2 regions of the Delftia sp. Lp-1 genome follow, and region 2 is predicted to be linked to the other one. Evidence: riboswitches for the same ligand, from Rfam matches in the RefSeq annotation. Region 2 holds a riboswitch; the other holds the start of a gene.

Region 1 (4,206 bases), on a different contig from region 2:
CGGCGTGATCAGGGTCAGCGCCAGCAGGTCGGTGGCCACGATGAAGGCGGCCTGCTTGCCATGGGCCTTGTCCACGTCGGCGCGCAGATCGTCGATGCGGCCGCTGGTGGCGGGGTACTGGGCCAGCACGGCGAAGTAGTCGCCCTCCATCAGCTGGTTCCATTCCTCCAGCGAGTTGGCCAGCAGCACCTCGATGCCCAGCGGCGCGGCGCGCGTCTGGATGACTTCGATGGTCTGGGGGTGGGCATCGCCGGCCACCACGAAACGGTTGCTCTTGCTTTTGACGGAGCGCTTGGCCAGCGTCATGGCCTCGGCGGCCGCCGTGGCCTCGTCCAGCATGGAGGCGTTGGCAATCGGCATGGCCGTCAGGTCGCAGACCATGGTCTGGAAGTTGACCAGGGCCTCCATGCGGCCTTGCGAGATCTCGGCCTGGTAGGGCGTGTAGGCCGTGTACCAGGCGGGGTTCTCCAGAATGTTGCGCAGGATGACGCCGGGCGTGTGCGTGCCGTAGTAGCCCTGGCCGATGAAGCTTTTGAGCAGCTGATTGCGGCCTGCCAGCGCCTTGAGCTCGGCCAGCGCCTGGGCCTCGGTGGCGGCCGGCGGCAGCGCCATGGGCTGGTGGCGCCGGATGGAGGGCGGGACGATGGCGTCGATCAGCGCATCGCGCGATGCCGCGCCAATGGCGCTGAGCATGTGGGCCTCGTCTTCGGGCGCGATGCCGATATGGCGGGCCACGAATTCGGTGGCGTTCTCGAGGGCGGCAAGGGGCTGGGTGGAGGACATCAGCATGGAGTGACCTGTCTCAAAAGCTGAAAAGCGCCAGGGCGGGCCCTGGCGCCCGTCCTGGCCGGAAAGTGGCGTCAGTTGCTCTGTGCGAAGGCCGTGTAGGCGGCTTCGTCGAGCAGCGCGGCCAGCTGGCCTGCGTCGCTGAGCTTGACCTTGAAGAACCAGCCTTCGCCCAGCGGATCGCTATTGGCCAGGGAGGGGTCGTCGCGCAGGGCTTCGTTGACTTCGACGATCTCGCCGCTGACGGGCATGTAGACATCGGCGGCGGCCTTGACGGACTCGACCACGCCGGCCACATCGCCCTGGTTGAAGCTGGTGCCCACGGCGGGCAGGTCGACGAACACCACGTCGCCCAGCGCATCCTGCGCGTGGAGGGTGATGCCGACGATGGCCGCGTCAGGGTTGGCGGCGTTGATCCATTCGTGGTCCTTGGAATACTGGATGCTCATGGCTTGCTCCGATAGAAACTGAAAAGAAACCTGTGAAAGGCGGTTTGAGAAAGGTCAGTGCGCACTGTAGCGGCATGCGATGGCAGGAAAAACGAATCCGCCGAACTCGATCCACGCCAAGCGCGCAGGCTGTCCTCAACCGCGGTGATAGCGGGGCGCCACGAAGGGCGTGGCCTGCACCTGCATGGGCACGGCCTTGCCGCGCACCATGGCCTGCAGCGTGGTGCCGACGGCGGCGCTGCCCGGCTCCACATAGGCCAGTGCCACGGGCTGGTTCAGCGTGGGCGACAGCAGGCCGCTGGTGACCTGGCCGACCTTGCGGCCGCTGGCATCCAGCAGCTCCGTGCCTTCGCGCACGGGCACGCGCTCCAGGGCCACCAGGCCCACGCGCTTGCGCGTGAGCAGCTCGGGCGCCTGCAGCTGGGCCAGCACGGTGGCCGCGCCGGGAAAGCCGCCTTCGCGCTCGCCACCGATGCGGCGGACCTTCTGCACGGCCCAGTTCAGGGCGGCCTCGGCCGGGGTGGTGGTCGTGTCCAGATCGTTGCCGTACAGGCACAGGCCGGCTTCCAGGCGCAGCGAATTGCGCGCGCCCAGGCCCACGGGCCTGACTTCGGGCTGGGCCAGCAGGGCACGGGCAAAGGCCTCGGCGTGGCTGGCAGGCAGGGAGATCTCGAAGCCGTCCTCGCCGGTATAGCCGCTGCGCGTGATGTACAGCTCGGCGCCTTCCCAGTCGAAGTGGCCGCCCGTCATGAACACCAGCCCGGCCGTGTCGGGCAGCAAGCGCTCCATGGCGGCTGCTGCCTGCGGGCCCTGCAGCGCCAGCAGGCCCCGGTCGAACTGGGGCTCGATTTCACAGCGCTGGCCGATGCGGGCCTCTATGTGCGCCAGGTCTTCGTGCTTGCAGGCGCCGTTGACGATCAGGAACAGGTCGTCCTCGCGGCGCACGAACATCAGGTCGTCCAGAATGCCGCCCGCGTCGTTGAGCAGCAGGCCGTAGCGCTGGCGGTGTTCGCCCAGGCCCAGCACGTCCATGGGCAGCAGCGATTCCAGCGCCGCGCCGGCATCCGGGCCGCGCAGGATGATCTGGCCCATGTGCGAGACATCGAACAGGCCTGCCGCCTCGCGCGTGTGCAGGTGCTCGGCCATCAGCCCCTGCGGGTATTGCACGGGCATGGAGTAGCCGGCAAACGGCACCATGCGCGCGCCCAGTTCCTGGTGCAGTTCGAACAGCGGGGTCTTGAGCAGATCGGTGGTGGAGGCAGCGGTCAAGGAGGGACTCTCTTTTCGGCAAGGGGCAAGGCACAACGCCATCCCGGAATCCCGGGATGTCCTGCCCTGCTGTCCGCTTTACCTGAGAGATTCACCCGCACCTTCCATGCGTGGGGCTTGCTCCTTCGGTGGATGGGGCACACCGCCGTGCCCTGCATCTCTCTCCAGCTAGGAACGCCTGCGGCCGTGGCGGCAGGCGGTGCCAGTCCTTTTGCCTGAGCGTTCGGGACGAACCCTGCGCCTTCGGCGGTGCCGCTGCCTGTGACCATTGCGGCCGGGCGGGCACTCTCTCCTGACCGGCGCATTCTAGCTGCGGCCAGCGTCCGCGCGGCTTCGGGATTTCCGCGGGCCGGCCCCAGCTCCATGCGCTTGCCTGCATGGATGCATTTGCAAATTGCATAACTGTCTAAAAAATCTCCTACATTGAGATGCATCGATATATGAAATCTCGTGAGCGAGAAGGAAGAAGCGCACATGCAGCAGACGCTGGGAGACACATTGGCCTGGCCGGCACGTTACCTGCCGAACAAGGAAGCCCTGGTCGCTTGGGAGGGCGGCGAGCGCCGCGCCTGGACCTACGCCCAGCTCGATGCCGAAGTCAACCGCCACGCCCACGGCCTGGCCGAGCTGGGCATAGGCCATGGCGACGTGGTCGCGGCCTTTCTCTACAACACGCCGGCCTTTGTCTTCACCATGCTGGCGACCGCGCGCCTGGGCGCCATCTTCAACCCCATCAACTACCGGCTGGCGGCGCAGGAGCTGGCCTTCATCCTCAAGGACGGTGCTGCGCGCGCCCTGGTGTTCGAGCACGAGGGCGGAGAGGTGGCCGCACGCGCCCAGGCCCTGCTCAAGGCCGAAGGCGGCGGCACTGGCGCAGGCATCGAGCACTGGATCTTTGCCGACGATGCCCCGGCCGACCCGCTGCCGGTCTGGGCCACGCAGCGCCTGTCCGCCCTGGCCAGGGGCCGCAGCAGCGCGCCGCCCCAGGCCCATGTGCGCGAGAGCGACCCCTGCATCCTCATGTACACCAGCGGCACCACGGGCCGGCCCAAGGGCGTGCTGCATACGCACCGCAGCAAGCTGGCGCACAACGCCCTCATGCACCAGACCATGCAGTTCACGCGCGACGACGTGGGCCTGGCCATGGCGCCGCTCAACCACACGGCCGAGCTGCACACCAGCTTTTTGCCGCGCCTGCAGGCCGGGGCGACCCAGGTGCTGCTGCGCCGCTTCGACGTGGCCGAGGCCTGGCGCCTGATCCGCGAAGAGCGCGTGAGCTTCTTCTTCGCGGCGCCCACCATGGTCACCATGCTGCTGGCCGACCCCATTGCCTCGCCTGAGCAGGCGCCCGCGCTGCGGCTGGTGGAGTACGGCGGCGCCTCCATGGCCCCCCACCTGATCCGCGAATGGACGCGCAAGGTCGGCAGCGACCTGGTCCAGGTCTACGGCACCACCGAGATGGGACCCTGCATGTCCATCCTCCTGCCGCGCGAGCAACTCTCGCACGCGGGCTCGGCCGGGCTGCCCTCCATGGGCCATGACCTCATCGTGGCGCGCCTGCGCGAAGACAACGCCCCCACCGATCCGGCCGAGGCCTGCCTGCCCGGCGAGGTGGGCGAGATCCTGGTGCGCGGCCCCTGCATGATGGCCGGCTATCTCAACCGCCCCGACGCCAACACCCGCGCCCTGGCGCACGGCTGGT
Region 2 (4,206 bases):
GCACCGAGTCCGGCCTGCTGTTCGGCGGCGTGGGCGATGACGGGGACGATGGCGTGGAGGGCGTGCAGATCGCCTGCCGCACCGAGGACCTGCATGCGCAGCATGCGGATGCGCGCGGCATTTTTAGCGGAGGCTTCTCGGGCGTGGCCTTCGGTGCGGGCGTGCCCTGCATCACGGGCATGGCCCAGGGCTGCGTGCCGCTGGGCGAGGGCCTGGAGATCACCGAGGCGCGCGGCGCCCTGGTCACCGGGCTCAATGGCGATCCGGCCTTGCAGCGCCTGCTGCAACTGCTGGGCGTGGAGCTGGAAGGCAGCGACTGGCAGCCCGCGCTGACCACGGTGCGCAGCACGCTGGCGGCCATTGCGCCGCCGGGCCGGGGCATGGCCCACGGCGTGCTCACCGAAGAGGCCCAGGTACTGACCCTGGTCGGGCTGGACCCGCTGCGCCAGGGCGTGGCCCTGTCATCGGCCGTGGAGGCCGGGCATTCGGTGATCTTCTGCCGCCGCCAGGCCCAGGTCGCGCGCCAGGAACTGCTGCAACTGGGCGCTGCGCTGCGCGATGCGGCGGAGCCCGAGGAGGCGGCGCCCGAAGGCGAGGCACAGCCCCGCATCCGTGGCGCCATCTACATCAGTTGCCGGGGCCGCGGCGGCGGCCTGTTCGGCGGCCCCGATGCCGAACTGCGCACCCTGCGCCACGCACTGGGCGATGTGCCATTGATCGGCTTCGTCGCCGAAGCCGAGATCATGGATGCCCGCCTGCACCGCTTCGCCGGGGTGTTGACGGTGTTCACTGCTTAGGCGTCGTACACACCGTATACGCCGTACACACGGTACACACCGTCTGCACCTCAGACCGCGCGCGGGCGCACCGTGCCTGCGCTGCGATCCGGGTCCATGGCTGCAGCTCCCAGAAAATCGAAATCCACGGCCGGCTGCCTGCCGCTGACCAGGTCGGCCAGCGCCATGCCGGAGCCGCAGGCATGGGTCCAGCCCAGCGTGCCGTGGCCGGTGTTCAGGAACAGGTTGGCGATGGGTGAGCGTCCGATCAGCGGCACATTGCTGGGCGTGGCGGGGCGCAGGCCGCTCCAAAATTGCGCGCGTTCGGTATCGCCAGCGCCGGGGAACAGCTGCTGCACGCGCCGCACGATGGCCTCGCAGCGCACGGGGTCCAGGTTGCGGTCGTAGCCGTTGAACTCGGCCGTGCCCGCAATGCGCAGGCGGTCGCCTTGCGCGCCCGTGTAGCGCGAGAACACCAGCTTGAACTCATCGTCCGTGAGGCTGACCTGGTAGGCCTTGGCGGGGTCCAGCACCGGCAGGGTCACGGAGTAGCCCTTGGCCGGGTAGATGGGCAGGCGCAACCCCAGCGGCTGGGCCAGCAGCGGGCTGAACGAGCCCATGGCCAGCACATAGGCGTCGCCCTGGATGCGTTCGTAGCGGCCATCGGCATTGGTCACTTCCACATGGTCGATATGGCGGCTGGCGCCTGCGCCCGTGGTGCGCAGCGCCATGACGTGGTGGCCGTGGCGGAACTGCACGCCCGTGGTGGTGGCAATGCGTGCCAGCTCGCGCGTGAAGAGATTGGCGTCGCCCGATTCATCCTCGGCCGTATAGGTGGCGCCCGCTATCTGCCCGCGCACATGGGCCAGGGCCGGCTCCAGGCGCACGGCTTCGTCGGCGTCGATCAGGCGGCGGTCGCAGCCCAGGGCCTGCATCTGCTCGGTGGGCTTGAGCGCGCCCTCGAACTCGCGGGCGTTCGTGTAGAAGTGCAGGATGCCCTGCATGCGCTGCTCGTACTGGATGCCGGTGTCCGACCGCAGCTGCTGCAGGGCCTCGCGGCTGTAGGTGCCCAGGCGAACGATCTGCTGGATGTTGTGGCGCGTGCGCGCGGGCGTGCAGTTGCGCAGGAAGGACAGGCCCCAGAGCCACTGGCGCATGTCGGCGCGCAGGCGGAACAGCAGGGGGGCATCCTGACGGCCCAGCCAGCCCAGCAACTTCAGCGGTGCGCCGGGGTTGGCCCAGGGTTCGGCGTGGCTGACCGAGATCTGCCCGCCGTTGGCAAAGCTGGTTTCGGCGCCGGGCGCAGCCTGGCGGTCGATGACGGTCACTTCATGACCGAGAGATTGCAGATAGTAGGCCGAGGCGGTGCCGATCAGGCCGGCTCCGAGAACGATGACGCGCATGACAATGCCCTTTCAAAGGCATGTGCCGGTCACGCGGAAGCTGGTAGCTATGGATTCAATAGCAAGCAGCCTGCGTCCGTCGTGACGCAGCTGCCGCTCCCCCTGTCCTTGGTACCTGAGAGATTCACCGCCGTCCATGGGAACGGGGCTTGCTCCTTCGGTGCGCCGCATATTGCGTGCGGCGGCTCTCCAGACGGCATGTTGTGTTTGCAGTACGGAACCTGAGCGTGTATGGGAGTTTGCGCCTTCGGTGAGGCTCGGCACCGTGGTGCCCGCCTGCTCTCCTGCAGGGGCGATTCTATGTGGCTTGCGGAGCCAGTTCCAGTTGTACTGGGGATATCACCAGTTGCCACCTGCATGTGGTGTGGCTGATTCAGGGTATTCCCTAATTCGCTCAAGAGCCGCCCTCGTAACGCTGGTGTAAACCTTCGGGCTCATGAAAAAAACTATTGAAATAGAAAAAAACATGATTTAGCCTATCGGTATGTGTGGTGGTTTGACAGCGCATGTTCTGATCGATTGAACCTCCATGGGGTAACCATGGGTTGTATATCTGTCGGATAGGCGACTTACCGTTGCACAGGTGAAGGTCTATGGAAACTGGCCCGCCACTGGAAAAAATACAAGCACGGTGAATATGGTTCGTTGAGGGAGGAAAAAAATGATTTGCATCGCAAACCCGGCTGAAGGTGTGCCCGGCTCAATGGGCAATGGAGCAGTGCGCAAGCGCTGATGGAAATCCACCATTTTTGATTGACGCGCAGGATCTGCGCGAAACCCTGTTACTTCCAATGTCACCGGTTGCAAGGTGATTTGTGAGTTCTTGACTCAAATAGAACTATCCGAGGTGCGGCGATGCAAATGCGCTGGGTACGACTGATGGCCATTGCCATTGGGGAAAATATTTTCCTGTCTGATTTCCTTGAAAAAATGGGGAATATCATGCGCGTTCTTGATCGCCTGCCTGGTTCGGTGTTTTTACGAAAATGGCGTGCAGCGAGGTACTTGTTCTCGTTGCTGCTGCTTTCGTGCGCCGGTATTTCATCCACGGCACTGGCGGCGACCATCGTTTTCACGGTCACCGACAACAGCGACGCTCCCAATGCCAATGCAACGACACCAACCACCTGTGTCAGCACGCTGGGGGGCACCTTTGCTGGCGCATGTACGCTGCGAGCGGCCATTCAGGCAGCCAACTACACGCTGCAAACGCTGGATCCGAGTGCCGATGTTTCCATCGTCTTTGCGCCGACACTGACTACGTCGGTGCGAACCATACAGAGCGGGACATCCAAGGATGCGGCCGGAAACCTCTATCCGTATGTCGACAATCAGACGGTTTACGTGCGCTGTGCCAATACATTCATCAGCGGCGCCCAGTCCGGCGCCGTGACGGGAGCCACCAATGCCTGTGGTCAAACCCAGATGATCAGCGGCGGCGATACGGGCACCACCACTGGTGCCGGTGGTGCCTGGTACTGGCTCAAAGGCACCGTGCCAGCCGGCACGGGCTCGTTGACCATCGATTTCGGGGGAGTCATACAAGTCCAGAACTGGGCGGACTCCCCCTGGGAAACTTTTTATCTTGGTGGGAAGAACATCACGCTCACCAATTCGCCCAACATGACCTGTGGCGAAGCGGTATTCGTCGTTGGCTCCCCGGCGAACAATGTCACCATTGATCGCGTCGGCCTGGTGAATGTGGCTCCAACTCCTGCGGGAGAGGGTACGCCGTTCAACTGCGAGCTGTACGCGGAGATTCATCAAGGCGCACAAAACGTATTCTTTACCAATAGCACGATCAATTCCGCGATATGGAATGGAAATTTCGGCAATAACAGGGGCTCGGCTATTTCCGTTGCCGCAAGCAACGGTACAGGCACGGTTTCCAACATCGTTGTCGATAATTTCACGGTAACGAATCTGCCCAACCCTATCGGGGGAATGCAGCTCGAGCAGTTTTTCCAGGTCATGTCGAACATGACCGTCAACGGATTGACGATCAAGAATTCGAATATCGCACTGAG

Evidence for each region. A riboswitch is a leader RNA that binds a small molecule or an ion and turns the genes downstream of it on or off. The one in region 2 is predicted to bind glycine.
Region 1: another riboswitch for glycine. It lies ahead of gcvT (glycine cleavage system aminomethyltransferase GcvT); the one in region 2 lies ahead of LGR64_RS25825 (D-amino acid dehydrogenase).

The regions. Positions count from the first base shown of each region.
Region 1 is NZ_JAJALJ010000001.1:2,007,929-2,012,134, forward strand. Features, by position in the region: gene gcvP (aminomethyl-transferring glycine dehydrogenase) at 1-789, opposite strand, end outside; gene gcvH (glycine cleavage system protein GcvH) at 861-1,235, opposite strand; gene gcvT (glycine cleavage system aminomethyltransferase GcvT) at 1,371-2,504, opposite strand; glycine riboswitch at 2,564-2,682, opposite strand; glycine riboswitch at 2,698-2,809, opposite strand; gene LGR64_RS08900 (fatty acid--CoA ligase) at 2,979-4,206, shown strand, end outside.
Region 2 is NZ_JAJALJ010000004.1:148,372-152,577, reverse strand. Features, by position in the region: gene LGR64_RS25830 (FIST signal transduction protein) at 1-797, shown strand, start outside; gene LGR64_RS25825 (D-amino acid dehydrogenase) at 848-2,179, opposite strand; glycine riboswitch at 2,272-2,382, opposite strand; gene LGR64_RS25820 (invasin domain 3-containing protein) at 3,035-4,206, shown strand, end outside.